2 regions of the Bradyrhizobium sp. 6(2017) genome follow, and region 2 is predicted to be linked to the other one. Evidence: predicted binding sites of a transcription regulator. Region 2 holds the regulator's gene; the other holds the start of a gene.
The links. The regulator LexA, encoded in region 2, represses DNA repair genes until DNA is damaged. The targets are predictions, from matches to a motif close to TGTTCNNNNTGTGTTCNG.

Region 1 (15,330 bases), 4.0 Mb from region 2:
AGTTGGCGACAGTTGCGGACAGACAGCAACGCGCCAGCTCGACGGACTGGCCGACGTTGGTGAAGCGCTGGCCGCGGACCTGAATAGGCCAGTTGAGGCTTTGTGGCAGATGACCAACGGCTACGCCCTGTGCACACGCGTCGGACTTGACGCTATTGCGGAGCACCTGAAAGGTCTGACGCCAGACCAGCTCGATACGTTGCGCGGCAGGCTGTGCGTCGGTGTGCATAGCGACGTGGAGGTCACTGACGCTGATGGAACGCATCGACCGCGGGTTTCCCAGGTGTTTTGCTCAGCGCTCCCGATCAATTATTCTCGTGTTCCGTCGGCGCACTGGAAGCCCTTCGCGTCGCTAGTTCTGGAGGCGGCCTATGAGGCCACCTTATTGGCTGCTGTCCTGAACAAACAGCGGGGGATGTCGAATGTGGTTTTACTCACACATCTTGGTGGGGGTGCCTTTGGCAACGAGGACGAATGGATTGACGCTGCCATCCGGCGAGCTCTGACGACAATGTCGCGTTTTGAACTTGATGTGAGACTTGTAAGTTACAGAGAGCCAACGCGGAAAACTCGGCAGTTGGTCGAGGACTTTAGTTGAAAATTGCTTTCGATCACCCGAGCCCCCGAACGGCTCAGTCGCATACTGATAAGAAAACTAAGAAAGGCTGATCAGAGCTGAGTTCGATAAGGTTTCTGCCTAACGAAGCACGCGTAAGCCGAACGCGCCACTCGCGTGCCCTCGACCACGTCGGCGGCCGTCTGGTACTCGCCGCTCGTCTCTCGCTGTCGGTGGACGCCAACGGACTGGGATACAACAATCTCATTTTATGGCTGTTGTACTCAGCGAACTGTCCAAGAATGCAGACGCCGCGTTTCGGAGTATCGCTCCGGCGAGGGCCGCCTGCATGCCTGCCGAGGAGAGGGCGTTCACTAGGCCAGCAGATCATCCAAGGACACCTCGTCGAACGGATTTGCAAAAATTCTCCGCGCAATAAAGAATCCCGTGACTCTGCTCTTGGGAAAACGTTTCGAAAGTATGCTTTTCGCGGCTTTGAAGTGTGCGCCAGCAGTCAGCATGTCGTCGATGATTCCGATATACTTGGGGTCGCCCTGGCCGCAAAGCGTTTCATCGATTTTATAATTCGCCTCGATCTCTTCCGGCTTAAGCCTGGTGCCCTCGTGGACCGCCTCCGTTGACTTGATCTGAACAATCAACTCTCGAACGTCTACCGACGCCTCGGACCTGATTGCCTTGCAGACCTGCGTCATGCGGTCATCGTACATCGGATCAGTTTTGATCTTTGATGGCGGTACCGGTACCAGAACAGCTTGTGCCAGCCATTTAGGGTTGATCGCCGGACCGAGAGCCTCCGCGCAAGTCGTGATGGCGCGGCCTTTCCACACGTATCCTCCTGCACCCTTCTTCTTCTTCAGATTCAAGATAAGTGAATTGGTCTCGCTATGCGAGTAGCCCATTCCGGACGTATATTCGTAGAGAAAAAGGCATTCATCACTTTCGGTGATGTAGTAGTGGTCAGCCCTATTCTTCTCGTCAATTTTTTGGAAGCGAACTGCTGGCACTCAGGGCATCCCACACATCGTCCATCGTCTTCGTGCGAATTGCCCCACGTGCCTCAAAACTGGCTGGCCACGTGATGTCTTTCCGCTGGAAGCACGAGTCGAGGATAAACAACTTTCGTCCCTGATGAAGTGCTGCCCGAGCTTGGATAAGAGTCCCGCTGGTCTCTCCCGCCTCAACAATGATGGTCGCTTCCGTCATCGCACTCATGGTGATGTTGCGTTCAGGAAAGAACAGGCGATTGTGGGGAACGGCTTGGTTCGCGTACCGAAGCACCGGTACTTGCGATATTAGAAGGAAATCGGTCGCAATCCGCTTCTGAAGCTCTGTGTTCTCTTTGGGATAATAGACGCCGAGCGGCGTCCCAATCACAGCAACGGTTCTGCCCTTTGCCTCTAAAGCCGCAGTATGGGCAGCGGTATCGATGCCGTAAGCCAATCCAGAAACGACTGTGAAGTCTTGAGCCACCAGCTCGCGCGCGATCTTTTTTGCGCGAGCGATACCCTCATCGCTTGGCTTTCGACTACCAACTACGGCAACAGACCGAGTTTCTGATAGCTCCCAGGTTCCCTGAAAATACAAGAGTTCAACCGGGTGCTTCGCGTCGCGCAGCCGGGTGGGATAGTTGCCCGCGTGATGGATTCGGATGCCGAACCGCGACACTCCTGCCTTCGATAGCCTTGTCATGACCTCTCTAGCGCGGGCGTCCGCAACGCTAGGAGGCACGAAGTCGGATGGCATCGCCATCGGATCAGCCGCAAAACGATCTGCTATGGTCTTGAACGTCGCGCCTTGTTGAAGCCACAGCTCCTCGTATGCCCCCATCTCGCGCGAAGGGGAAATTGGTGCGATGGCTGGACCATCATCGTTTCTGGCGAGAAGAGCGACGTTCATTGGCCTTTGATATTCATCTTTGCCCATAGATTCTGGAATAGCAAATGGGCGTGTGGACTATTTTCTCTCACGCCCTACGTTCCCGCCAACATACCACATATGATTAGCATATTGTTCTCACGAACTTTTCAGCTTCAGCCGATTGTAATGCAGCTAGGCCCTCAGCTCCTTAGGGGCCATGATTTCATTGACCATCGGCTCTACAGGTGAATAAGAACAAAATATGAACAATCCGTCAAGCGACGTATCGAGCAACCGCCTGCCGATAGGCCATTCCTTGAATCTGCTCGACGCGATCCACTTCGCCCACTGGAGAGGACCGCAAGGCGCACGACCGCGTTCTGGAGATCCTCCAAACCCAAGGCGGGATCGGCAAGCGAGCCATGGAGATCGCCAGCCAGACGATGCGCTGTTACGGGCCGCAGTGATCAATCCGAAGACCGCATCAATCAGGTGGGTTGCAGCCGCTGTGTATGGCCGAACTGCAATGTGAAAGCGGGCGGCAGTAGAGATTAGTTCGACTGGGCACATAATGGTGAAGGGATGGGCAGTCGCAAAAGTGACCGTCGAGAACGACAAGTTCGTTCACGAGTCCCTGGGCAGTTACTTCACAGTCGAAGGAGCGATGAAGAAGCATTGCAGTCTTCTCAACATCCCTTGCGAATATAAGGAGACGTTCGACGATTTCGTTTGAATTGTACCTTCGCCGGACAAACGAGACAGTGACTGTTACTGGTCCAATTAAGCCAACTAAGCCGAGGTTGTCGGCGGTGAGATGTATGTCGGTGAGCCGTGGTACTTCCCTAAACGGAGGGATCCGATCAAGCATCAGCAGATGATGGACGATCTGCGCTGCTTGCGATAAGGGCTTGAGGCACCTGCGTGATCTGCATAGCGTTCACAAGGTCTCGCGGTAGATTGTAAAGGGTTGATGGCGCAAGCTCTGCATGGAAGTGGGAGACGCAACGGGAAGCGGTCGCACCGCCAGCGACAAGTCTGCTGAATTGACGACGCGAGCCCTTAATTATCAAAACAGCTTATGGTAGGTATGCTGAACCCTCTAAAAGACAATCCAAGTGTGTTTACGGGAGAGACGAAATGACTGACAACCAATCACCGTGAGTCAGCACGATGACGCCGCAGGCACTTCGCCGAAAAATTAAGGGATTTGACGCCAGCCCGCCTATTACGCTCAGCTTCGAGAGAGAGTTGGCCAAGCAAGGGACGTGGAGCGCAGAAGGGGTCTGGTACACATCACAAAAGGAGCATTGGCTAGGTTGGCTCTCGGAATATGATGGGCCGGGAGCTTACGGCCGTAAAACGTCGGTCGTCCGCTCGGCGGAGTTTGCTTACAACCATGTTGTCTGCCCGCCAATGGTCCTTTGGCTAGGGGAGGCCAGTGGCGTCAAGCCGTCGCTGATGATTCAGGCAAAGAAGGCGGCTCTTGGAGCATCTCGCAAACTTCAGGGCAAGTGTGCTGCTATACGAAGGATCGTTCCTTGGTCGAAGATCGAAGGGTCGTTACTTAATTCTGCAACGACGGATAGTTTGATGCGTGCATATTCCATCAAAGAACTGCTGCGAGCGGTACGACGGCTTTCGGCCACCGCGCCTCAGTCGGATAAACTCTCCAAGGGGGGCTATGAAACTCACCAAGATCACTGGATCGGATGGCTAAAGGAGTATGACGGACCTGGCTACTATGGACGGTCCGACTGGAGTGTAGATGCGCGAGCCGTATACCAGCGTCTCGCCAACGGACGCATGATTGTGTGGCTTAGTGAAGCAGCAGGCGAAGACCCTAAGCGAATCAAAGCTGCGATCACCGAAATGAAGCGTCATGGCAACGGTCGAAAACAGACCGAAGCCAAGATCGTTCGATCTCATTTGCCTTGGGAGCAGGTCGCGACGTTACTCTTCAAATGACAACCATGCGTCTGAAGAGACGGGGGTTCTGGCCTCCCTTTGGAAAAGGTCCAAACATAACCATCAAAGTCGCCTCTAGCTCGCTCGCAATTGCGGAACGATGTTATCGCCTTCTTGGAGCCTTGCCGCAATCACCGCGCTGGCCACCGGCTCTAGTGGCTAAACCGCTGCTTGATAAAGTCCTGTGTCTGACTGGCTGTCAGTTCGGACGTGGCCGCTCCCGTGCGAACGTAAAATCGCTCAAGTGCGCTATCTTTGACGAAGACGGGGGCTTTCGATGGTACGCAATCCAACACCATAACTCTTGCGTCATGGTAGTCGTCAAATCGAGGATGGACGTACATCATAGACGAAGTTCCCATCCGTTCCTTGATCAGATTAACGAGATGTAGATTCATATTGTCCTCACTCGGAAACTCGTCAGCTTCAATTCCAACGGGTTCGCCATCATCAGCAACGCCGATGACCAACGTGCCGCCGCTCATATTCAGGAAGGCCGCGACGGTCTTAAGTACAGCGAGTTCCATCTTCGAATCCTTCTGCCGGGTATGCAGATTAATTCGAAGGGTTGATTTGAATTCAATATTGGTACCCTCACCCTCGGCAACTAGCTTCGTGACTGGGAGCAAGGGGAGCTTCCCCGAAGTCGTCGCATCACCGGCCAGCTTTTTGTAAGCATCGCGGATGACAATCGCCATTCGTTCCCGCCGCTTGCGCAGAAAATCCTGGTAAGGCATGTCTTGCCAGTTATCCGGTAGCGCATGCCAATATTGCATCTCTGCCAATTCCGTTTCGTCAAAACGCTTGCTTAACAAGGGTACGTACTTAGTCGGCGTAGTGTCGCTTATCTCGCCATTGTCGCCCCATTCGATCATTGTGAAGTTTGCGATCTGATTGGTTTCCCGTGTGTCGGTGATGCCAAGCGTCTTCAGATGCCCTTTTGGAAATAGATGATGCCGTTCTAATGCCGACTTATTCGACTTGGTTGTCGGATCGAGGAGTTCGGCTACTTTGTGTTTGGAAAATAGGACGCGTGCCTCTAGTAGATTCAGCGCTGCAAAAAACGCATACATTGATGGGCTGTTTGCGCTTGCCGTCGCGAGGTCGCTTGGCAGTGTGACGGACCAATAGTCGTTGGTAAGGGTAGCATTGCAAATGTCTACAAGAACCGCAACGAACGCATCGGCATCCTTGAGTTCGCGAAGGCGCGCGAGATCAAACTCCATCTTTGATTCAGGCGAACTCGAATATCGCCCCGTCAGTGCGGTCATAAAAAACCAGCGTGCAATTAGTCCTCTGAGCGCAAATTCGTCAACTCCATATTCGGTTCGGCCCAGCAGATAGAGAATGTAAGCGAACACGAGATTGTTCTCGGAACTGATCATTCGCCCACTGCGAAATCCAGCCTGCTGGATAGCTTTCAGAAAATCATGCCAGTAAGTCAGGTTAATAACGCGGGCTTGGGCTTGCTTGAGCAGTTCAAACTGACTTTCGCGTCGTTCGGCGCTGAACTGGCCGGTCTCAAGATCCTTTCCACGCAAAATCGAGTAGACATATTGAAGGCGGGCTCGCCGAAATCCAAGACCGACCGAAACACGCAACAACTGATCCGGCCCTGGCTCAATAAAGTGATTGAACGGCGATGGGCCTTTGGCTGGGATGAGAGAATACCGGCAAAATTCCTCCAGTTGAGCGCGTCCTTCGTCCCAAAACACTGACATTAGGGTCAGAATGAAATCGGCTTGATTGAGCGACTTGCCTGCACTGTTAATACGGACAAAGATTTCGGATACCTGTTCCTCATCAATAGTTGCCGACAACGCAAGAGTCGTGAACGGAAAACTCAGCAAGTTTTGAAGCTTAGAGAATGCTTTCCTTATACTCTTCGTCTCCTCATCTGATACGTCGCGAACGGTTTTCAGATCACCGAGGTATTGATCGACGAGGTCGAACAAATCTGCATCTTTGGACCAAATCACGGAGATGTTCGGGACGTAGGATTTGTCCTTACGAATGGCAGCGTCTAAGACCTCAAATTTTTCAAGAACGGGATTGAAAGCGATTTCAATCAGCTCTGACTGATAATCGTCGCGGACTACAGGCACACCCCTAATGACGGCGTAAAGTGACGTTAAGCGTTGTTGTCCATCAACAATCAGCATGTTTGGGATTTTCTGCTTTCCGTCGGTACCAATGGCGCGACTGCCTTCGACATTGGCATTTTCCCAGAACAGAAAGTATCCGACCGGAAATCCGCGAAACATTGAGTCGAAGAGATTTCTCACTTTGGTATTTTTCCAAACAAAAGGGCGTTGAAGATCAGGTAAGCCGACTGTGCCAAGTGCAATCGAGTCCATCAACGCGCCCATGGTGAAATCAACTTTCGTAAATACAATATCCGCCATTCTGATCTCCATCATAAAACGTCAGTTAGCCCGCCATCAGAGGCGGCCGTGATCCCATGCTCTCAGTTTTCCGCAGCCCGTTGGCGACCTTGGGCGATAAGTAGAGGCTGATTAGGGGCGACTTAGCGCGAAACAAATTTCCCGATGAATCGTGCTGCTGGATGGTTGCTGTTAACACCCATTACAATCGCTGATCTTCTCATGGCGTGTCAATCGACTTGCGAAATTTTACACCCCGTAAGGATGTGATCCCTTTTGAGCCGAAGAATTTGCTGGTCGCGTCGTCTCATCGGAGCTGGCCGGACTGCGGATGCGAGACGAGTGCGGGTTATGTGATCGGCGTCGCGGCTCTGGTAGACATCTGCAGACCGCGACCGTCAGCACCACTTAGTGCCCCAAAGCACGCATATTTCGCGGAACGCGTTTGCGTATTCCGCCCTGAGTCGTTCAATTGCAATCTCGACTTCGCCTCCGAGGCGTCCGCCGCCCAAAATATTGAGGTAAACCAGAAGCACTGGCGTTGTCGTGTATCGTTTGTCGGCCTTCTTCTTAACCCCCCTCGCCAGTTGATTTGCGATTGTTTCTCCGAGGTAGGGATCAAAATGCCGAACGCCTTGTTCTGCTTCGCACCGATATTCGTCGCCGCGCTTTCGGCCGGGGTCCAAAACTTCGGTCACTTCGATATCAATAGTTTCATCTGCGTTCTGAATTTGTCCGTCATTCCGTCTTTCCGCCTGCTTGACCATCCGAACGAGCTGCACAGTGCGCCGCTTAATAAACTCAGCAATGGGAATCGCGTCGAGCAGGAAGCCCGCGTTGCTCTTGTTGAAAAGAGCGGATGAGCTAACGAGAGGTGCGAACGCCTCTACTTTGGCCACAAATTCCTGGGGCGTCTGCCAGCAGGTTAGAGCTTCGTGCGCTGCGCTCAGTTCGTCATCGGAAGGCTCGCGGTCAGCGGAGTCCATCATGCGATGTTCCTTTGCGGTTAACCTGTGACCGTGACGACGCCGTCCTCTGGTACGTCTGGATCTGGCTCAGAAGGAAGGCTCCTCTCCGCGTCTAGGACTGCTTTGAGGTCAACGGTATGGATTTTACTGAAGTAAATCGTCATCTCCTTCTCCGCGAGAACCACCGATAGTTCGTTGCCCTTGAGAGCTTGAAAAGATTCGCTCATCGTCTCTTTCGAACCGTTAACAAATCGAAACATCGCTGAATGGTTCGGACAAAGGGCTAGATAGTTCTGAGGATGACGTTTTCTCAGCTCGGGTAGGAATTCAACGACTTCGAAGTATTCGCGTCCATCATCGAGCTTGAAGGGCAGAGGCCCCTTGCAAATCTGGCAGGTCATCTCGCCGTCGGCATTCCTGTAATGCCCACGCAGGTATGAGTCTGCCTGCTCCTTCACCTCTTCTCTACCAAGAGAAACGGAACGCTCACGGATTTCGCTCTCCTTGTCAGGAGCCTTCATGGCCTGTTCACGGACGTTTTGCGCACGCCGATGCGGGTTGGCAAGCTCGCGGTCCGGTAAGGCTGACTTATTGCGGTTCTCAAGCTCGGCAAGAATCGTTTCCTGCTCCGATACCGGTAAATCATTGAAGCGCCTGGCGCGTTCTGCGGCGGCGGCATCAACAAATCCGAGGCTTTGTGCGGCTGCATCCTTTTGAAGAGCTTGGGCCGACTGCCGCGCGGCGGTTTCGCCGAACCGGATAGGCTTAAGCCATGGATAGCCAGGATCGAATGGGAACCCTTTAGGAAGTAACTGTCTTGAAGCGTCCGCCGGACGAACGAACGTGCCATCGCCTTGTGGAATCCACCTCGCGGCTCGAAGCTCATGCACGAGCCGGGACGCAGCATAGTGAGCGTTATGCGACCTGTTCCGCCGAAAGGTCGCCTGCAAGTAATCAGGATAGGATGGAAGCGACGTGAGCGTTCGCCAGATCAGGCGCGAAAGTTCAACAGAGGGAGTCCGAAGAAGTTCGGCCAACTTCGGGACGAAATAATCCCGATTGACGCCATATCCCGTCCAGACGCCCCCGGCAGAAAAGAGATGTTGCCGCTCGGGGTTTTTCTGGCAGGTGTCCTCTTCTATTTCAAGACCTACGCGGGCACCTACCGCTTGGGCAAACTTGCTCAATTTCTTTATCTCGATCCCGCATTTCAGGTAGCGCGAATGAAGCATCTCCGGCTCTGAGTCCTGCGGTAGCGTCTTATAGTAAACCGTTAGGTCCGTGTCCACGTAGGGTCTATCCAGATAAATGTCTCCGGGCAGATACCAATTATCGTCTTCAGCGTGGAAGATGTAGAATTCTTTGAATAGATTGACCTTGTCTGGTCGCTTCTCTGCGAAGGCAATGAAGCGTTTCAAATCTTCAAAATAAGTGCCATCATCGGGCAGGTCAGCATCCGCGGTGTAGCGGCTCTTCAGAATGAGTTCGATTTCTTCGGCTTCACCTATTTCGCGTACACCGATTTCCAATAAGAACTTCTTTGCGGCTTCCTGTTGAGTCTTACTTGTGCCGGATGTGTAAACAGCTTTATCTACAACCGACAAGGCGTTGCCTGTGGTTTCAGCGGCGAAGAAAGCCTGATCAGGAGTACTCAGATTTCCGTCGGTTAGGTGCACAATGCGGAGGGTCCTGAGGCGATAAGACTCGCCTGCCGCCTCGGCGTGTAGGAGAGAATAGAACGCCTGCATCCACGCTGGCGATTTTTGCTTTAGCCAAGCAAGAAACGCCTCGTCGGGTTTGGTAGAGAAGAGCCGTTTTGGGTTGTCCGTCTTTTCGCATAACATCTCGATGAACTCGTCGAGACCCCATTCACGAATATCCAATCCTGACAGAAAGTGATCGATCCGGCTGTTTCTTTGCGTTGCCCCCATGGCCCAGAGCGGCGCTTCGTTATCATGATCAACTAGAAACTCGATGTCGGAATCGGACAGTAAAGCTTTGAGGGAAGCTCTTGCTTGAAGGAGGCGGTTCGCTGGTGCATGTCCCCGATTATGCGTCGGCGTGAGCGGCTGGGACTTCATTTGCTCGATAATCGCGGAGCGGATTTCCAAATAGCGAGGAGGAATCTGATCCTGCGGATTCGGAAGCACCGAGAGAAACTCAGCGGTCAAAAGGCCAAGCTCCTTAATGCGATGTAATGATTGAGTGGTGAGAACTGCAAGCTGTTCGAACAACGGGAGGTTAGCTTTCGTTTCCTTGATACTGGCACGGCTCAATTCCGGCACGAATGGACCGTGAAGATGGAATCGCAAGCCGGATGATTCTTTTACCGCTGGAAAAAATACGGCCACGCTGCCCGGCGTCGCGGGGATAATCTTCAATTGGTCGGCTATGACCTTGCCCCGCTCGAACTGACGAACGCCAGGGAGAAGGTCCAATGGAAACGCGACTGCGACCCGTTGCTTCGCAAGGCCAGGGACAGCCTGTTCAAACTTCAGGAAATGGGCACTGAAGGTCGTTGCGCCGTTGGCCTGTTTCAAGACTTCAAAATGAAAATCTGCATGCTTGCGACGCACTACTTCGCCGGTCGTGTTTGTCCCGATCCGCCACTTGATTGATTGAAGATTGGAGAGAAAAAGCAGGGTCTTCTCGTCCAGCTCTTCTAAGCCAGCCGCAACTTCAGCATATGCTTCCTTCGAAGGTTTTTTCGGATTGTCGAACGGAAACTCGAAATGTGTCCGGCGTCCAAGTGACGCATCCGTCTCAATCTGTTGGGGTAGGATCAGTTGAACGATCCGAAAGGCAAAGTCTCCGGAGCGAATGCACGGAGCCTGCGTGTAAACAAATACGGACTTGAAGCCGACTCCGAATTTTCCGATCTTGTCCTGCGCGTTGGTCTTCGTGCTGTCATGAAGGCCCGTAATCGACTTTACGTCCTCTAGGGTAAATTCGCGCCCGTCATGTTCGCAGACGAGCCGATCTGGCATTAGAGTAAAGGTGACTTCCGTCGCGCCTGCGTCTTCGGCATTTTGGAGAAGTTCATAGACGAAATGTGCCCGATCCGGGTAGAAGTCCTCGAAGATGTCGAGATTGATCTCGCCCCTGTTGGCGTCGAGTCCATCAATGAACTTGCGGCGTCGTTCGATAAGCCGGAGGAAGTCTCCACTGTAACGATCTCCGACGGTCATCTGAACCTCCTCTATGAGGTAGCAAATTTTGCTGCTAACCCGTCAATTGTCGCGTTGCCCGTGATCTGGTCGTCGGGAATGAGCAAATACGTCCAAGGCTTGGCACCGCCTGCGTGGTGCGTAGCGGTCTTGCACCATTTGGTCGCCGCTGCGGCCTTCGCCTTGACGGTGGGGTCATCCAGCTCGTTCTTTGCCTTGACCTCGCAGATCAGCATCTTGGTCTTAGTTTCCACTACAAAGTCCGGCTCGTAGGCTTCGCCGGAGCGGTAGTCGATGCGGAATTGGTTACGTCCTGGCTTCAGCCATTTCTCGACATTGGCGTCGCCATCGATAGTGACGGAAAGTCGTCGTTCAGGGTCGGTATCGAATTTCTGGAGCGGATAGCAGCACTTCTTAAAACCGCCGAAAACGTGCTTGCGTGTATCGGAAAGCGGTGCAACAGCTTGCCTGAAATCGCGCACGCGCTGGCCTTGGGCCACATTCATGGGCTGAGCCTGCAACAGCATAAATCCGCGCGTGACCGTGACCTCGTAATCGTCCTCGCCAAGTGGTGTTTCCCGATAGTGGTTCATCATCTGCGCGAAGATGAATTCGGCAAGCTGGCGTCCGTGGCGCAGAAGGACGTTTTCAACTTCGGCATCGTCAGCGAGGTACGACCTGATGCGCGCGATCATCTGGCCCGCCAGCTTATAGAGCAAGGTGGCGTGAGCGTCGTAGTCGATTTCGTTACGCTCGATCAGATAGCGCACGAGATAGTCTTCGGGCCGCGTCTCGCGCGGATCGTCCAGCGCGCGAGCAAGATAGACGCGTGCCTGAGTGCGCAGGTTTTCAATGATGATGCCGTCCTCAATCGGGCGCATATTGACGGCCTCAAGGTTGGCAAGGTCGAAGTCCTCAAACGTAAATGTCACCTGCTTCTTCGGCAGGACGACGATCTGCGGAATCGAAATCGTGCGGTCGGCTACCGTGACTGCGACGGTTTCCACGATCTGATCGATACGGGGTTCCTCAATCACGCCCTCAAGTGTCCCTTGAACTGGGCGCACGAGTTCACGCACTTCGTCGGCGATCTGCTTTTGGACGGCTTTCTCTCGCAACGACTCGGCGCTCCCGAGTTTGCGCTCGTACCGCTTGATGACCTCAAGCGTGACTTCAGCGGCTTTGCCTTCCTCAGGTGACCTGAACAAGAAGGCTGGGCGTTCCGCCTCGGCAAAACCCGAAATCTCCGGCTGTGCTCCGGTCACAATCATCTCAGCGATGGAGGGGGCCGTAACCAGCGTGGTTCCGGTCGCGGAGATGTCGCCGCCTTCGCCGATCTCGACCGTCTTCATCACAATGGAACCCGGCTCGCGGGCCTTTGCAATGATGTCGTCGAACCGCTCGTGCGCGATAACGGTGAGGCGATCCACGGCGGAAAACTCGTCATCGCCGCCCTTGGACACCCGTCTGCCGAACGGAAGCCGCAGACCGCGTCCTAAGGTCTGTTCGGTGAGGATTTCGGACGCAGAAGCCCGCAACGGCACGATTGTATAAAGGTTCGTTACGTCCCAGCCTTCCTTCAGCTTGTTGACGTGGATGACGATCTCGGTGCGACCATCCTTTTCCAGCGCCACAAGGCGCTGCATGGCTTCTTCGCTTTCTTCACCGCGAAGGTTCGAATGAACTTCCGCGACCTTGCCTTTGAAGCGCCCTCTGAAGAACTTTTCGGACTCGACAAATTCGCGCAGCCGTTTGGCCTCGGTCGTGTCCGCCGCCACGATCAAGATGAAAGGCGTAACCTTTGGCGCGCCGGTCGTCCGGTGATAGCGATCCAACTCGACGGCCACGTGATCGTGGTGGTGGACGGCATCTTCGAGTTTGATTTGCTCAAGCTCCTGCTCTCCCACAGACCTGGGGTCGAAGTCCTTGCGGGTCGCAACGGCGGGTTCTTTTACGAAGCCGTCCGCCATAGCCTGGCCTAGCGTGTAGCTGTAGATAACATTGCGAAAGGGCACAGAACGCGCTCCCACGGTCTTCGGCGTCGCCGTCAATTCCAGGCCAAGGATCGGCTTCAAACCGTCGATGGCGCTCGCCCCTGCGCTCGCTCGATAGCGGTGTGACTCGTCCATCAGCAAGACAAGATCGTCAAGGCGGGAAAGATAGGCGTAATAGCTCTCGCCGATGGTTTCCTGAAGACGTTTCATGCGTGGCTTTCCGCGCGGACTTTCCTCCTTGTTGATCTTATCAACGTTGAAGATGTTGATGTGAACGTCGGAGCCGAACAGATCGGACGGGCGGCCGCCATCAAAGCGGACACCGACGCCACTTTCGTAGTTGTCGCCAGTGACGATTAGCGGCGGGTTGGCCGCAAACTCGGCGATGCCCTTAAACACGTATTTCGGGCTTTCAGGCGAGAAATCGGAAATCAGCTTCTCATAGATCGTTTTGTTCGGTGCCAGCACAAAGAAATGACGACTCTTGCCTGTTAGATAGAGATAAGAAATGAACGCACCCATGAGGCGCGTCTTACCGACGCCGGTCGCCAGCGCGAAGCACAAGGATGGGAAATCATGCTCGAACGCCTCGACGCTCGGATAGGCGTCGCGGATCGCTGCTAGCGTGGCCTCGGGATCAAAAAATTTTGACAAGTCGAGTCTGCCCAATACATCGGCCAGAATTTCCAGCGAGTCTGACTGCGGTTTGCGAAGCGAAAGACGCTGAGTGATCGTGCGGACGGTACGGTCGCTCACTTGCCATCCCCCTGGCTAAAAAGGTCGTCTTGAGCGGCGGCCTTGCCGTTGCTGTACTTCTTGCCCGCTTTGGCTGGCGGTGTTGGATCGTCTGTTTCAGCCCGTTCACGCGGCGCTTCGGGCAGACTGGCGACGGTGAGACTGTAGTCGTCCTTACCCCACTCGCATTTGCGTAGCACGGCCTGCGGAATCTTCCTGATGGTCAGGTTGGAAAAGGCGTCCGCGTTGGCATGGAACGCCTTACAGCACACAAGCAACGTGCGCTCGCCACCCACTTCCTCCGAGATGGCGGCAAGCTGATCGTGCGTCAGGCTTTGCGTGGTGACATAGATATAGTCCGTTTCCGACGAACGGCCTTGCATCCAGTAGTGGATTTCATCCGGTTGATAGACAAAGCCCATAAGCTTGCAGACGGCCTGTGCGACCTTGGCCGGATCGTAGTCCTTGGAAATGACCCAATTACCCCACGCGTCCTTCTCAAGCAGTGATGGCGCAAGCCGATAGTACCGGAAGCCGCCGCCGCCTTTCCAATTCATGGCCTCCGTGATGCCACCCGGATCATCGCCATCGATGACCTTCTTCATGCGCGGAAGAATGTGGGTTTCGCAATGTTCGCCAAGCTCGACCATGATCCAGCGCCGACCCATCTTTTGAGCAACAGCGCCCGTCGTGCCGGAGCCAGCAAAGGAATCCAGAACCAAATCTGCGGGATCCGAACCGATGGTCAAGACTCGTTGAATTAAGCGCTCAGGTTTTGGGGTGGAGAACAGCTTTTCGCCAAAGAGCTTCTTGCTTTCCTTCTTCGCCTCGTCGTTGTGTCCGACTTCGTCGTACCCCCAAATCGAAACGGGAGGCATCTTATCCGTCACATCGGTGATGAAGCGCTTAATGGCGGGGCGACTATCACCGTTTGCGCCGAACCAGATACGATTCTCCGCAATCAATTCAGCAAATTTCTCTCGTGTGTATCGCCAACTCGTTCCGTCAGACGGCCATACTTCCCGACCCGAAGGAAGACGAACGGGAAAGACAGCATAGTCCCGTACTTCGTTACGCAAGGTGTCGCCTGGCTTCCAAGGGCCGCGAGGATCATTGTCGGGGTTCCGATATCGGTCAGTTTGCTTCTCTGTTTTTGGTAGCCAGTTCAGGCGTAGGCTTTCGATGTTTTTCGCATAGACAAAAATGAAATCATGAGAATCACTTATGAATCGCGTGTCTGCCTTCGGCGCATATTTCTTCTGCCAGATGATTGTTGTTACAAAATTGCCACGACCGAAGACCTCGTCGCACATGACTTTAAAATAGTGACCCTCGTGATCGTCCAGGTTGATCCAGATCGACCCGTCGTCTGAGAGTAACTTGTGGCAAAGCTCTATTCTCTCGCGGATCAAACTAAGCCAAAGGGAGTGCTCTATTCCATCTTCGTATTCGGGTATTGCGCTCCGCGTATTGTAAGGCGGATCACCATAGATGCAGCGAACCTTCCCCGCATAATCGGGAAGAAGCGCTTTCAGCGCGAGCAAGTTGTCGCCATGGATCACGAAGTTGTCGAAGATGTCGTGGTCGGCCACGTGTACCTTGGCATGATAGGACTTATCCTCATCCTCCAACAGAATACGCGGCTCAAGGCGCGGACGTTCGTTCTTCCCGATCCACGTCAAT
Region 2 (15,330 bases):
GATCATGGGTCACATACGATCGACACCAGCGGATCATCGCTGATCGGCTTTCAGTTAGGCTCGGGGACCTGGGCGAACGGCGGTTCGACCTTAAAGGTCGGGATCGCTTCGTTGGACACCAGCAATGGTCCCACGGGGCGTCCGGTAAACTCCTCAGGCGTGATCACGCCTGATGTTGCGGCGGTCATCACTGGTGGAAGCGGGCTGACGCAGCTCGCGTGGAACGATGTTGTACCGACCACCGGAACCAGGACCATAGCTCAAGCAGAGCGCATTGCGATATTTTTGCAACTAACCGCGCGAGCAGGCTCCGACGCGCTCTTGGTTAGGTCGATGCCGAATGCTGGATTTTCGAACGGGATACCCAATGTTTGCACGTACAACGGCTCGTCGTTCGTCGGGCAGCAACTGACTCCGAATTTCGAGCTTCGCGCCCACGACGGTGTGCGAGGCGCCTTGTTGGGCACTTATTTGATTTCTTCCGGTAGCAGCAAGTCGTGGAACAATACTTCGACGCCAAAAGAGTATGCGAACATCGTCCAGGTGCCATATGCCTGCAAGGCGTATGGCGTAGTGATGTACGGAAACGTCTCGGGCGACTTCGATTATGTGTTGTACGAAGACCCGCTTGGCACGCCGGTTGCTCGCGCATCCGGCTCGGTCGATGCGAACACCGTTGCTGGCACCGGCGTCGAAACCTACAACTTGGCCTTCACCACCGGCTTTGGGTGGGAGCTGACGCCCGGCGTGCCGTATGCCGTCGCGATCAAGCCGACGTCCGGCAGCAATGTGTCGATGAACTACATGACGTTCGCAAATGTCGCCCATCAGGCGTCGGTGCCCGGCGGTGACAACGGATACGCGGTAAGCCGCAGCACCGGTGCGTTCAGCGCGCAGAACTCATCGCTCGACAGGTTCTTCCTCGGCCTTAGAGTCGGTGGGGGCAACGCTGGCGGCGGAGGATCCTTCTCCGGCGTCATATGTGGTTGAAAAGGAGGAGCGGCAGTGGTCACGCAATCCAACGCCATCTGGGTGTGTGAGGCAGCTCATCCCTTGGAAGGGCCACAGGGCATTATGGATCTCCCGGGCACGCTTCAGAATCTGCTCCCGTGACGTTCGACTCTGTCATGGCCGAATAAGGTCCCTAGGGTCGCTCACGGGAGATAGCCCCTTACCTTGAGCCAATGGGCGCAGTGCTCGGTTTTGAGCCAATTTACGGTGGATTGTTCATTTAAGAATCCAGTCACGAAATCGGTCTTTCCATCAGGGCAGTGGCAAACGATCCGCCACCCGTCTTTGGACGCCTCCGCTTGGAAAATTACATGTGTTTCTGTCATCCCGCCAATATGCGCCTCCGTGCGCGCTAAACCAAGGACGGAACGCTGCCATAATCATACTGACGGCGACATCACAGTACAGCACGATGCCGCCACACCCCTAGATCCAGGAACAAGTGTTCACTTTGTAACTTAGCCACTGTCGCGTTGGCGCGGCAGGAGGATGCGGGCGTGCTAGAGCAACCGATATTGGTGATCCTCGTGGTTGAGGATGACGCTCTTATTCAAGATCTGGTCCAGGAAGCCTTGGCCGACGGCGGTTTCAAAACAGAAGCTATTTCATCTGGGGAGAAAGCGATTGCCCTCCTCGAGGAGCGCGTGCAAGAATACCGAGCCCTCATCACTGACATTCATTTGCCTGGTACTCTCAACGGTTGGGATGTTGCCAGGCGCGCAAGAGAGCTTAATCCGCAAATGCCAGTGGTTTACATGACCGGAGAGGGTGCCGACGAGTGGCCCTCACATGGCGTGCCGAACAGCGTCCTCTTGCTAAAGCCTTTCGCGCTTGCGCAAATCGTGACGGCGATTTCTCAACTTCTGAACCAGATCCCGCTGTCGCAAGGGTAGGGCGTGCGATCGACGGGTCCGGTCGAGTAACGGAGGAAGTGAGCGGGCTTGCGGCGCCAGGGCATGGGGGTTTGACGGCCGAGGCGGCGACCGCACCAAAACCGACGCCTCCGTAGGTTCTGCCCATGATCGCGCCGATCCCGCGCGGGGTGAAGCCGCTAGGGATCGGTCAATCTGCCGCCCCGGTTACTGCCGATGGGTCAAGACCGCACTCTCAATTTGCGTCATGCCAACCGCGACCCTGGTGGCAGGTTCTTTGTGTAGTTCAAATCCGTTTGTCCGCGGCGGTTGGGATCGGTATTTTCGCTCTTCCTTCGCATCTTCAGCCTAAACAGACCATCGGAGGAATTCGGTGAAATGTAGGTCACGCCTTTGGTTCTATAATGAGGGTGCGTGGCGATACTCCACCGTAGATCGGATAAGTCCCTGGTTGGTACCGCTGCCCCGGGCTGCTTTTGCAAATTGCGCGCGATCCCTTCAGCGGTTGTCACGAGTCTAACGTTGGCATTACCCCCCGTGGCGGGTGGGATGGCCTCGCCGCTATTGAGGCGAAACAGGAACGATGCCAGAAACGCCGCGGCCTCGTTGGACGATTCAAATTGTCCCTTGCTATTCTGCAAGTCGACGATGGCATGGACGCACTCGTGGATAATGGCAGCCCTGTCACCTACCGTCCCTGCGAAGAAGGCCGGCGGTACCACGACATAATCGTTGAAATCATCGTATCGGGCCTCAACGTCTTGGGGCAGAGGTTCAACTCGTATCTTGATATCCCCAACCTCTATAGCTCTGGCGATGCGCTCAAAAGCAGCGCCGTCGATATGCCACGGTCCCAAATGGAAGTTGATCCTTTGCGCCTCAGCAGACCTGAGGGTGGCAAGAATGCTTGCGTTCGGACTGTGAGTTTGATCGGGCATCGTAAGCTTCTCCGAAGCCAGCCCCATTTACCTAGCGTAAGTCGCATGTGGCCATGAGGTGGTTTTCAAGGCGCGCCAAAAGGCCGCATTGCGGCCGGCCGTTCTTCGTTCCGCGTTAAAAGGTCAGCTAACGTCCTGGTTCGGCGCAGTTTCGGTGGAGAACACCGGACGAGCGTCACCAGAGCCGGGTCGCTTTTTTCCGGTTGCGCGCAGTCCTCGAAACTAGAGGGAACTATTTCCTGAAGCGCGCGGTTGAATTGCTCTAGGGAGAGTACACATGGCAGAACCGACTGAAGAACAGATCCGGGCCCGCGCCCAGGAGCTCTGGGAAAAGGCGGGGCAACCTGAAGGCCGCGACAAGGAATTTTGGGAGTTGGCCGAACAAGAATTGCGGAATGAAGATAAGTCTTCTCCGCTCCGGACCCCTGATAACCTTTAAGTGGGGGCTCACGAGCCTGCGAGCAGCTTTCTCAGGGACGCGTCTCGTCGCCAAATCGGACCATCGCCCCCAGTCAAATCGGTACGGAGCGGCATCGCTGCTAATAGAATGGAAAAGGCCCCCGCCGATGCGGGGGCCCTGCAAATCAATCGCGCTCTTTGATGATAGTCTTTTCGCGCGGTTCGTTATGCTCCCTCTTGATGACAGTCGTGCGATCGGCGGGCTCGCGCTCCTTGATCACGGTGGTGCGGTCGCGGTCGCGGTCCCGATCGACGTGGGATTCACCAGTGGTTACGCCGGCACCCACGGGTCCGACATGGACACCAACTTCATCAGCGAAAGCGGGGGTGCCAAGGGCGACAACAGCGGCAACAGCCAACACGTATTTCATCTCGTAGCCTCCAGTTTGTTCGATCCTGGAAAATGCCGCGAGGTGCCGAATGTTCCTCGTGATATTGACAGTTTGTCGCACCGAATTCGCCTTGGTCGTGTCGTCCGGCAAGGTCGTCGCCAAGGCTCGTCACGGGGCCGCGTCATTTTTTCTGAATCAGATCGAGAAGTCCGGCCGGTGGGCCTTCGTCGCCCGTCTGAGGGGGAATTGGACGGAAAAGGGCGTTAAGAATGATTGCCCTGTCTTGATCCGTTGCTGGCTGCTTTTCGTTCTGAAGCAGACCCATATAGGTGAGCGCCAAGGAGCGCCGGTGGTCCGCGTCGTCAGCGAGGTTGAGATTTTGAATGAACACGCGGCTGATGTTCTTTAGCAACCAAGCGTAAAGCAGCGCCGGCACTGAGATTGCGGCAAGCCCCGAAATGGAGAAGCCGCCATTGGACGCCCCGGTTAGCTTGCCGATGGCGTCGGAGACAACGCTCCAGTACTCCAACGCAGCAAATATCGGAGCAACAGTCATCAGAGCGAATATCGCAAGCCACAATCGCCATATGCGTGTTTTCTTGACTGCAATGGTTTGCCATGATCGTGCTGGCTCTTCTATTGTCAGCTTGTTTCGATACAGATCTTCGAGCTCTCCAATAAGAGCCCTCTTGTCATCAATGAATTGATTGAGAGCTTGCGCGGCAGCATCGCTCTTTTTGCTGGCTTCAGCTGCTTTGGCGGCAGCATCTGAGGCCGACAAGAGATCGTCAAATGCGAAGTTCGCGGGATTTGCGAATGCGACCGCTCGGAAGACGTGAATTATGTCGCGCCCCGCTGGATGAGACGCATGCATCCATTTTGTGCAGTAAATCGCCGCGAGAATTGCGGCGCCTGCCTCGCTCGATGCCTTTATCTGTTCTACTCGGCGGCCTACCGCGCTTGCGCCGATGAGCACTTGTCTGGCGCGTGCGTCTTGCACGTATTCTTCGAGGGATTCTTTTTTGTTAGCTTGGACGTCACGCACAATCGACGTCAGCGCTTCCACTGCGGGCTCGCTTAACCGCAGGTTTCCAAAACCTTGCCCACCGAGAGTAATCTGCTGGCCACTGATTAAAAGCTTGCTGAAATAGGCGATTTCTGCGTTCAAAAATTTCACTATGTCGTCTTTGCTGCCGACAATGCTTACTCCCTGGCTAGGGATTATAACGCTCCAGCTTTCCATCCTGCCCCCACCAGCTCTTCGAGCTTTATTCTCTCAGATTTGGTCACGAACCTACCGCAACCTATGCGCGCAGGGAAGCGCACTCTCGGATTGTACAGAATCCGTGATTTTTCGGTGGAGAACACGACGTCGCCGCGGGCCGCACGCGCGGTCGCAGGTCCATCGCCGCCGCCACCCCGTGCGGTCATTCGGTGATCCGCTGTTCAGCAAGGACGTAATAACCAGATACTAAAATTCCTCCACCGTTCGATCCTGGTTAGGCTTGACGGTTTGGGCGGCTTAAAAGCGCGGCCACATAGGTGTGAATCACCGGGATAGACAAGATCGCCAGACGAATGACGGGCGAGGTGATCGCGAAACCGAGCAACCAATATAGCATCCCGAAGATGGCAAAGACCCAGATGAGACCGACCACGATCTGCAATGGTCGCTTCCTCCACCACCATAAAAGAGCGGCAACCGCGGTCATGCTAATAGACCCGTTCACATAGCTCGGCTGATCCTGCGGCTCAGCCCTAAAGTCGGTGAGAAGCCGCGATCCGCCGCGCATCAAATAAGCAAGTAGCAGGATGGCAAGCCAATCCATCCCTTTTCTACTTTCCCTTCGCCTTTAGCCCGATCTCGACCAGCCGGCGGATGGCTTCGGAGCGTCCAGGATCGTCATCTTGCTGTGAGGCCCACGCCTCGACAGCCGCGATCAATGTCGGTGGCATGCGGGTGCTGACAAGGGGATCCTTACCCGTCGCCGGACGGCCTCGTTTTTTAGGTGTGACCTTTTTTGTTGACGATTTCATATTTAGGTCATACCCTAAATCTGCTTGAAAACCAAGCGGCCTGCCGAGGTGCTAGGAACACCGCGACAGGCCTGGCCCAAACTATGAGGTGTTTCATGGCTCAGGTTGATTCTGAGAATAGCACAGCTATGCCTAGCGCTGCGGCGTCCGCTGGTGCGCTCTACTTCAAGACCGATGTTTCCCCCGAAGATCTGTTCGTCGCGATAGGGCGCCTCCGGCGCGAAGCCAGAGAGGAGGTCGACAGACTCCTCCAGTTCCTAGACCGGACCGACGACTACATCTCTCGCGAGCTCGAGGACGATGGCGACGCCGAGCCATCCCTCGGCCTGCAGGAGGCATTTCCAGGCCAAGGCCGCGGCGGTGGCGGCGACGATCGCGAACCGGATCTTGGAAGCTTTGACCGGATGACTGATCAGCGTCTGTCCAACCGGCAAAACCATCTTGGCGAAGAACGACTCGAAGTCGACGCAGAGCATGATCTTGCCGACCACGAGCCCAGCCTGGGCGGTCTCGATCACTACCAAAGCCAGGAGTTATGGGCCGCGGGCGGGCGCCGCGATCTAGAGCGGGATCCCGCTGAGTCCGGCATCGGCGATCATGATGGCTTGCACGAGCAGGCCGGAACGAACGATTGGCAGATGGGAGGCATGGCATGAAACCGGTAACGCGAAGGGTAGGTCTACGCGTGCTGGCGGGTGCAGCCGCCGCCTCAACACTCACCGGATCAGTCAAAGCCGCAGACGCCTCGCTGGCCGGCGTCGTCGATCCAATCTTCGCGCTGATTGAGGATCACAGGAGGCTTCAGACGCTTCGCTGCGAACTTTATGATGAGTGGGACCGCGCTGAGATGAAGCCGGAGATGAGCACGGTCGGCGCCCTGTCGCGCTTATCCATTGGCGTGATTATCACATCGGCGGGTCTGAAATAGACAACCGGCGCGACCAGCTGCTGCGCGAGGCAGAGATCGATCCGGCAATTATCGAACAGGAGTATCTCGACGCTAGGGCCCGCTGGCAAGCAAAGCTGGCCGCAGGGAAAGCGTGGGATGAGCGCGCCGGGATGGCGGTGAAGTGTGAGAAACTGGACCGGGCAACAGAGGCCGAGGACGAATGTGCGGGACGCCTTTCCCGGATGAAGCCTACAACGGCAGCCGGCGCTGCGGCGTTGATCCAATATGTTATCGATGACGAGATTTGCCCGGAAGTCGAATGGCATATGGCAGCTCTCAAGACCGCCGTCGCCGCGCTCAACAGTATCTAGCCTCGAGGAATCCGAGGAGCGCCCGCCGGTTCACGCCGGCGGGTTTTTCCTTGCGGCGTGACGCACTCCCCCTAGGTTGCCCGTCATTGCTTCAATCAAAGGGAGAGAGCGACGTGGCGACAGGCACTTTGAAATGGTTCAATCCAGTTAAGGGATTTGGATTCATCCAGCCCGACAACGGCGGCAAGGACGTATTCGTGCACATCTCGGCCGTAGAAAAGGCCGGTCTGAGCAGCCTCAACGAGGGTGCCAAGGTGAGTTACGAAGAGGGAAAACCGGGGCAAAACGTCCGCGGAAAATCTGAGAGTGGGCTAACGCACCGTAGTCGTACTCAAGCCCGTCGGTTCAATTCGGCCGGTTTTTCTCTGCGCCTTCAGGGAAGCGGCGACCGGTTGGCTCGGCTTTTGAGATTGATGCCTTTCGGGCCGGCGCGATTCCATTGGCCGCGCAAATCTGGCGGCCCACCGTCGCTCGAACTTTCTTTGAATATCCCGAGGAACGTCGCACATAACCCACCTCCGGGTTCAGCCCCCTCGATGGGGCATCAACGGCCCCGCGCTCTAAAGGATCCAAACGGGTGCCATTTTCATTGGTTTGGAACCCCGCCGGGAGTGAGAATGGCGACCCCGGCCTGGCGCCCTTGCCGGGGTCGTTCTCATTGTGCAAGCGGTTGACATAGGCTCCGCCGGTTCACACCCGGCGGGTTTTTCTTCGAGGTTGCTAGCGCCTGTAATATCGATACGGCGGTTCCCAAACGAATGTCGAGCCGTAGCGATACGGCAGAACGTCATAGCCAATTAAGTACGCGGTTCGATACCGCCTGTGATGAATAATGCGGGTCGCGCCACACGCGCACCGTTGGCGAGAACTGATCTCGGATGCCAGATTTTCACGCGGCTTCACCTGATCAGCGGATGCTCGATCCGGAAGGATGCAGAGCGCGCTAAAGGTGAGAATCGACAGGAGGCGAATCATAGCCAAATCCTTCCGAGGCACCGACCGATAACTGCACAAAGATGGGCAAGTTCCAGGGCGGGGCTGATCCGAAAAAGCAACGCCGCCGGGCTCGAAATACGCGTCCCGGCGGCGTTCATTCCAAAACCTGGGCCCTGAATATTTCCCAAGCTCGATCAAACGTTAGTGCGATGCACAAGTTGCTATTTAATCGTCGGGGGATTGCTCACGCGCAATTCCCCGAGCGGTCTCCCCAATCTCGTTCGGGCATAGGAACGCGTGGCGATGTCGGGCGTAGTTTGTTTGGCTCCCGGTTTTCAGGTTCCCCAAGCCCCCGCCGGGAGTCAGTAGGCGACCCCGGCTGGTGCCCCCTGCCGGGGTCGTCTCATTTTGCAGGCCATACACAAATTTGAAGAAAGAGGAGCCGGCAGGCGGGGCGGCGCGCCAGCTCCTCCGAAACGTGACCGTGCAAGTCCCCAACGGTCCCGTCCCGAGGAAAGCGTGCGCCAATCAGGTTGCTCATTTGCTAACGGTTCGAGGCGGCCGCCTAGGAACCTTTCCTGTTTTTACTGCCTAAGAGATTGGCCAACTTTTGAGGGTGGAAAGATGTCGAAACCTGCTCGCTCCTGGACCACCGAAGATATAGAAAAGTTAAAAGCTATGGCGGGCAAATTACCCGCTGCCAAAATCGCCGAGCAATTGGGCCGTCCGGTGGCGATCACAATGAAGGCGCACCAGCTCCAGGTCTCTTTGCGAACCCGAGGCGACAGTTCCCCGTCGCGAGTACCCAAGGAAGCGGCCCCAGCGAGGGATACAAGCTGAGGCCGAGTTAGCGCGATTGGTTCATCGTCCGGTACCGCTGGCCGGCACCGAACCTGCGATAACTGTAGCCGTCCCGCCCATGTTCCAAATGGAAGCGGCCCCAGCACCTCTGGGGCCTGGGGGGCCGGTGCTGGGGCCGTTACTTGATCCGCCGATTTATCTCTTGGAGGTCGGCAGCTTCGATGCTGTGCCCCCTCTGATCCTCCCGCAATAGCCTGCGTGCAACAGTGTCCCTAGTTTCCCTCCTAGGTCATCCCATCAATAGCCACGCGATGCTGGCAAGAAGCGCGATGAACGACACAGCCATAGTCCCGGCGAAGGCAATCTCCACCCCGTCCATCCGAATATGATGCAGCCACATCTGAACTCGCCCTCCGATAAGGGATCTACTGCTCAGGCAATTAACAACCGGAAGGTGTCCCAGTTCCGCTTTGCGAGTGTCCGATTTAGGACAGCACTACCTCTGGTGCGCACCACACGAAGTATCCCTATGGAGCCGGCTAGTGCGCCAAAGGGCACAGGAACGAGTGGCGATATCGGGCGTAGTTTGTTTGCTCCCGGTTGTGAGCTCCCCCAACCCCGCCGGGAGTGAGAATGGCGACCCCGGCCTGGCGCCCCCGCCGGGGTCGTCGTTGTTTTGTGGGTTGAGTTGTGGATCAAACCGTCTAACTCAATTTTAATCTAGCAATATCAATTGCTTATCATCATCGCTAGCGGCTGATGCCGCCGCTCGGGCCGCAGCGTCCGGGCTCCTATGATTTCGGCCGCGACCTGTATTTCCAGGGCATCGGCGCCTCCGGCTTCGTGATGGGCGCAGTCAAGACCAGGGAACCGTCGGCGGCCGGCGGCTTGGCGCTGCGCTATGCCGCCTTCATGCAAGGCCTGCGCGACGCCATCGATGCGCGCATCCGCACCACGCTCGACGGCGACCAGCGCGCGATCGCGACCGCGCTGCTGACCGGCCGGCGCGACGCGATCTCGACGCCGGTCAATGATGCGATGTTCATCTCGGGGCTCGGCCACGTGCTGTCGATCTCCGGCTACCACATGGCCGTGGTCGCGGGCGTGGTGTTCTTCGCGGTGCGCGCGCTGCTCGCGCTGTTCCCAATGCTCACGGCGGCACATCCGATCAAGAAATGGGCGGCCGCGGCCGCGCTCGTCGCCGCGGCGTTCTATCTTCTGCTGTCGGGAGCCGAGGTCGCGACGCAGCGATCGTTCCTCATGACGGCGGTGGTGCTGATCGCGGTGATGGTCGACCGCCGCGCGATCACCTTTCGCACCCTGGCGGTGGCGGCGCTGATCGTGCTCGTGATCGCGCCGGAGGCGCTGGTGCATCCGAGCTTCCAGATGTCGTTTGCCGCAACGCTCGGGCTGGTGGCGCTGGTGCAGATCGGGCTGCCGAACCTGTTGGCCTCGCCCGACCATTCGGCGACCGCGCGGGTCGCGCTGTGGGGGGGGGCGCGAGCTCACGATGCTGATGCTGGCCTCGCTGGTGGCGGGGCTGGCGACGACCCCCTACGCCGCGTTCCATTTCCATCGCGTGACGCCTTACGGGCTGCTCGCCAACCTCGCGGCGATGCCGGTGGTGTCGGCGATCGTGATGCCGGCGGGCCTGCTCGGCCTCCTCGCCATGCCGTTCGGCTTTGATGGCGTGTTCTGGGCGATCATGGGCTTTGGCATCGACTGGATGATTTTGGTGACGCAATGGGTCGCCGCGCTGCCTGGCGCGGTGGGGCGGATGGCGGCGTTCGGCATCGGGCCGCTGATCGTCGCAAGCGCGGGCATCATCCTGCTCGGACTGCTGCGCACGCCGCTGCGCTGGTCCGGCGCGGTGCTGCTGGTAGTGGCCACAGTCTGGGCGGTGAGGGTGCCGCTGCCTGACGTCCTGATTTCCGCCGACGGCCGGAACGTCGCGGTACGCGGCGGCGACGGGCGGCTGCATCTGATGCATAGCGCGAAGGATGCCTTCCTGGTCAAGGAATGGCTGGCGGCGGATGCCGATGCGCGGACCGCCGCCGATGCGTCGCTCGGCGAGGGCGTCTCCTGCGATCCGGGCGGCTGCGCGACCCAGGGTCCGGGCGGTGCCTTCGTCGCACTGGCGATGCGGCCGGAGGCGCTGGCCGACGATTGCGAGCGGGCGGCGCTGATCGTCACCGCGCGGCCGGCGCCGCAGGGCTGCGCGGCCTCGGTGATCGATGCCGAGCGGCTGCGGCGCCACGGTGCGCTGGTGCTACGGCGAAACAGGGACGGCTACGCCATCGATGCGGTGAAGCCCGGCGGGATCGACCGGCCGTGGTCGCCGGCGGTTCCCGGTGACGGCGAGAGCGAGACGGTCCTCCGTACACCCGCCGCCGCGCCGCGGCCCGCAGTCGATGCGACACCGGCCGAGACCGACCTGCAGGGGGATGATTAGCCGTTGCCGGGCGAGGTGCCGGTCGGCAGCTCGAACAGGCCGAGATGGTACTCGTCGGAATCGGGGCCGGCGTCGGGCTTCTTGACGAGGGTGAAGACGGCCTCGGGAAACTGCTCCCAGACCTTGAGATCATCGGCCGTCACTGTCAGCCAGCCGAACCGGAACAAGTAGCGGCCCGGCTCGGTGACGCGTCCAGCCTTTTGCCATGTGACCTTGTCGACCACTGCGCAGGTTTCCGTGAGTGCACGTCTTCCGTACGCGATGATGCGCCAAGGCGCTCGCCGATGCAAATCTCCTCATGCGCCCCGGAAGCGGAAATCCGGGGTCGCTCGAAATCGCTTAAGGTCATCCGCCGCCGAATGGCTCATTCCGCGGCGACGATGCGCTCAACCCAAAAACAGCGACGCGAATGCGGAGGGGCGCCGCTCCACAACCTTCGGCTTGTGCTCGACCTGCGGATGCAGTGCCGGCAACTGCAGCACGCTGACGCGCTGTCCCTCGACGAGCTGGGTTACCAGAACATGGCTGCCGTCGGGGAATTCGACCGCATCATGATGGCGATCGGGCACGTCGGGCTCGACTTCGTTGAACACGCCGACGCGGAAATTCATCGTCTTGGTCCAGATCCAGCGGCTGTCGTAGCGAACGTTCTCGGCGAAAGCGAGCTCGGTGCCCGGCAGCATGCAGACCGCGACAGTGGGATCGTTCTCCGAAGCAAAGCCGCGGGTCGACGTGCCGCGGAAAGTCGTGGTGATCAGCGTCTCTCCGACAATGGCGGGGCGCGATGCCACGGCGTGCAGACTATAGTCACACATCGGATGGCTCCTCTTTTCGAGGTAGCGACCCGTGCCTCTCCCTGAGGCGCAGGCCTCTACCAGAGTGGACGATAGCAAACGAGTGTCTGCTCGTTTCTGGGCGATTGTACGACTGGCCGTCGAACGCCTCAATCACAAACGCGCTACACTGCGCGAGAGGTATCGGGGCGCATCCAAGCTGGTCCGCACGCTGCGCTATCTTCCAAGGAACGATCCGATCTGTTGCTCGTTCCTGGATCGGGACGACTTTTTCTTCAAATCGTCATCCCGCTCCATATGTCTGTTCGAGCATGGTCTTTTCGGAAAACCGCTTCGCACTTTTCCGGATCATGCTCCGCCGCCGTCAGTATTTGCGATACAGCCCGATCAGCTTGCCCTGGATGCGGACCCGGTTCGGCGGCAGGATGCGCACTTCATAGGCAGTGTTGGCCGGCTCGAGCGCGATCGATGCACCGCGGCGGCGGAAGCGCTTCAGGGTGGCTTCCTCCTCGTCGATCAGCGCCACCACGATGTCGCCGGTGTTGGCGACGTCGTTGCGCTGGATCAGCGCCATATCGCCGTCGAGGATGCCGGCGTCGACCATCGAGTCGCCGCGTACCTCAAGCGCATAATGCTCGCCGGAGCCGAGCATGTCGGGCGGCACGCTGATGGTGTGGCTGCGGGTCTGCAGCGCCTCGATCGGCGTACCGGCCGCGATCCGGCCCATCACCGGGACGGCGACCGGACGGTTGCCGTCGTCCTCGGCGATCGGCGGCGTGCTGCTGCGCTTGCCGAGGGTGCCCTCGATGACGCTTGGCGTGAAGCCACGGCGGCCGTTGCCGCCGCCGGCCGACAGCTCGGGCAGCTTGATGACCTCGATGGCGCGGGCGCGGTTGGGCAGGCGGCGGATGAAGCCGCGCTCCTCCAGCGCAGTGATCAGGCGGTGGATACCGGACTTCGAGCGCAGGTCGAGCGCATCCTTCATCTCGTCGAAGGAGGGCGGCACGCCGGCCTCTTTCAGACGTTCATTGATGAAACGCAGAAGTTCGTACTGTTTGCGCGTGAGCATCTCGAGTATTCCCCCGGTTGGTAGCGTCGTTCGATTCCGAGACTCTTCAGTTGGGGCCTTCAGACGGGGCCTGATCTCGGGAGCGCAATGCTCCCTGGCGGCTTCCCGATTGTAGACACCAGCACTCGAAACAAATCATGAACGGACACTATATGTTCGATATGTGTTCCGCAACCACTTAATTTCCGGTGAACGCATCAGGCGGCGCGCAATCGGCTAGCCCGCGAAAACCTCACTCAGGCAGCATCAGGATCTCGCATTCACTGCCCTTGGCGGCGGCGGGGGCGAACGGCGGACGCACCAGAAGTGCCCGTGCCGCAGCGAGATTCCCGAGCAGCGAAGAATCCTGCTGCATCACCGGAGTCGCGATCGGCGCGCCGTCCTCGCGCTCCTCGAGACGCGCGCGCAGATAGTCCTCGCGCTGGTCGTTGGCGGCGAGGTCGCGGCCGAGCAGGGCGGTCGTGCGGACATGATGGATCGTGTTCCGGCCGCTCAAAGCCCGAATCAACGGCACCAGAAACAGGAAGGCGCAGACATAGGACGATACCGGATTGCCGGGCAGGCCGATCACCCGCATGGCCCCGAGCCGGCCGTGCATCATCGGCTTGCCGGGCCGCATCGCGATCCGCCAGAACGCCATCGCGACGCCCTCGGCCTCCAGCGACTGCTTGACCAGATCGTGGTCGCCGACCGAGGCGCCGCCGGTGGTGATCAGGATGTCGGCGCCGGTCTCGCGCGCCCGGCGGATGCCGGCGGTGGTCGCTGCCACCGTGTCGGCGGCAACCCCGAGATCGACGGTCTCGGCGCCTTCGGCGCGCGCCAGTGCCCGCAGCGCATAGCCGTTGGAATAGACGATCTGGCCAGGGCCGGGCCTTGAGCCCGGCATCACCAGCTCGTCGCCGGTGGCGAGCACCGCGACCTTCGGGCGGCGGCGCACCGCGAGTTCCGGATAGTTCATGGCGGCCGCCAGCGAAAGCGCGCGGTCGGAGAGGCGGCTGCCACGGTTCAGCAGCAGGTTGCCCTCACGGAAGTCGACGCCGGCCGGGCGGATGTGCCGTCCTGGGCTCGCAGCCTCCGTGATCGAGATGTGGTCGCCGTCGAGCCGGGTGTCTTCCTGGATGATGACGGCGTCGGCGCCATGGGGGATGACGCCGCCGGTGAAGATCCGCACCGCTTCGCCGGCACTGAGCGTCCGCTCGAACGGCCGGCCGGCGGCGACTTCGCCGATCACCTTGAGACGGGCCTTGAGATGAGCCGCATCGGCGGCGCGCACCGCGTAGCCGTCCATGGCCGACATCGGCTCCGGCGGCTGGGTGCGGCGCGCCGCGAGGTCGTGCGCCAGCGTGCGGTGGTAGGCGGCATCGAGCGCGACCATCTCCTCCGGCAGCGGTTCGGCGCCGGCAAGAACGGCGGACAGGGCATCGGCAACCGGCATCAGGGCCACGCGCAAAACTCCTCAAGGCAAATGGTCAAATACCAAGTGCGGTCAGCGCCCTTGCCACGTCATCCGTCGATGTCACGTGGATGGCTTGAAGGCCGCGCGCCCGCGCACCTTCGATATTGGCAGCCAGATCGTCGAAGAACAGGATCCGCGACGCCGGCACGCCGATCGCTTCTATCACATGATCGTAGGCCGCGGCGTCGGGTTTCCGAAGGCCGATGTTCGAGGACAGGAACACGGTCCGGAAGTGGCTGAGCAACTCGGCATAGGCGACCGAGAAATGCGCGACATGGGCCGGGTTGGTGTTGGAGAAGGCGTAGAGCGGCATTCGCCTGGCGGCGGCCGCGAGCAAGGGGGCGATGCCTGGCATCTCGCCGGTGAAGATCGAATTCCAGCCCTCGAGGAATTGCGCGTCGGTGAGCTCGACGCCGAGTGACCGGCGCAGGCTGGTAAAGAACGTCGCGTCGTCGATCCGGCCGATCTCGTGATGCTTGTAACTGTCGTCGACGACGAAACGGCCGGCGAGGTCGGCCGGCGCGCAACCGGCATGCTGTGCCCAGTGCGTCATCGCCTTGTCGAGGCTGATATCGAGCACGACGCGGCCGATATCGAACAGCAGCACGTCGACGGAAGTGGGAGAGAGTTGCGAGGTCATTGCGTGAAACCATGTACGAAAATTGCGGGCAGGCGGCAATCTCCCCGATTTGTGCGGCAGGCATGCGACTTCCCTGTCGTCCCGGCGAAGGCCGGGACCCATACGCCGCAGCAATTGTAGTGAACGGGACTCGTCGTTCCAGCGACGCTCAACAATATTCTTTTGTGGTTATGGGTCCCGGCTTTCGCCGGGACGACGGTGAATGTGTGGCACGGTCTGTGGGGCATGCGCCCGCATTCTCGCGACATGATTTGTCCGAGCCTTGCTTCTCGT

Region 1: G6P99_RS06585 (DNA-processing protein DprA) is a predicted target of LexA. The motif match lies at 2,686-2,703, and genes of this name have one in related genera.

Annotation. Positions count from the first base shown of each region.
Region 1 covers NZ_CP049289.2:1,408,297-1,423,626, forward strand. Annotated here, with positions in the region: gene G6P99_RS06575 (hypothetical protein) at 1-598, shown strand, start outside; gene G6P99_RS06580 (hypothetical protein) at 931-1,581, opposite strand; gene G6P99_RS06585 (DNA-processing protein DprA) at 1,553-2,500, opposite strand; gene G6P99_RS06590 (hypothetical protein) at 3,605-4,399, shown strand; gene G6P99_RS06595 (GmrSD restriction endonuclease domain-containing protein) at 4,552-6,804, opposite strand; gene G6P99_RS06600 (hypothetical protein) at 7,182-7,772, opposite strand; gene G6P99_RS06605 (sacsin N-terminal ATP-binding-like domain-containing protein) at 7,790-10,939, opposite strand; gene G6P99_RS06610 (DEAD/DEAH box helicase) at 10,951-13,668, opposite strand; gene G6P99_RS06615 (site-specific DNA-methyltransferase) at 13,665-15,330, opposite strand, start outside.
Region 2 covers NZ_CP049289.2:5,390,771-5,406,100, reverse strand. Annotated here, with positions in the region: gene G6P99_RS25325 (hypothetical protein) at 1-990, shown strand, start outside; gene G6P99_RS25320 (response regulator) at 1,509-1,904, shown strand; gene G6P99_RS25315 (hypothetical protein) at 2,129-2,821, opposite strand; gene G6P99_RS25310 (DUF2934 domain-containing protein) at 3,099-3,260, shown strand; gene G6P99_RS25305 (hypothetical protein) at 3,406-3,762, opposite strand; gene G6P99_RS25300 (DUF6161 domain-containing protein) at 3,794-4,855, opposite strand; gene G6P99_RS25295 (hypothetical protein) at 5,112-5,441, opposite strand; gene G6P99_RS25290 (hypothetical protein) at 5,449-5,649, opposite strand; gene G6P99_RS25285 (hypothetical protein) at 5,745-6,305, shown strand; gene G6P99_RS25280 (hypothetical protein) at 6,302-6,577, shown strand; gene G6P99_RS25275 (hypothetical protein) at 6,709-6,909, shown strand; partial or broken gene G6P99_RS25270 (cold-shock protein) at 7,023-7,224, shown strand; partial or broken gene G6P99_RS25265 (ComEC/Rec2 family competence protein) at 9,400-11,098, shown strand; gene G6P99_RS25260 (hypothetical protein) at 11,095-11,322, opposite strand; gene G6P99_RS25255 (hypothetical protein) at 11,485-11,913, opposite strand; gene lexA (transcriptional repressor LexA) at 12,257-12,961, opposite strand; gene glp (gephyrin-like molybdotransferase Glp) at 13,194-14,405, opposite strand; gene G6P99_RS25240 (HAD family hydrolase) at 14,431-15,057, opposite strand.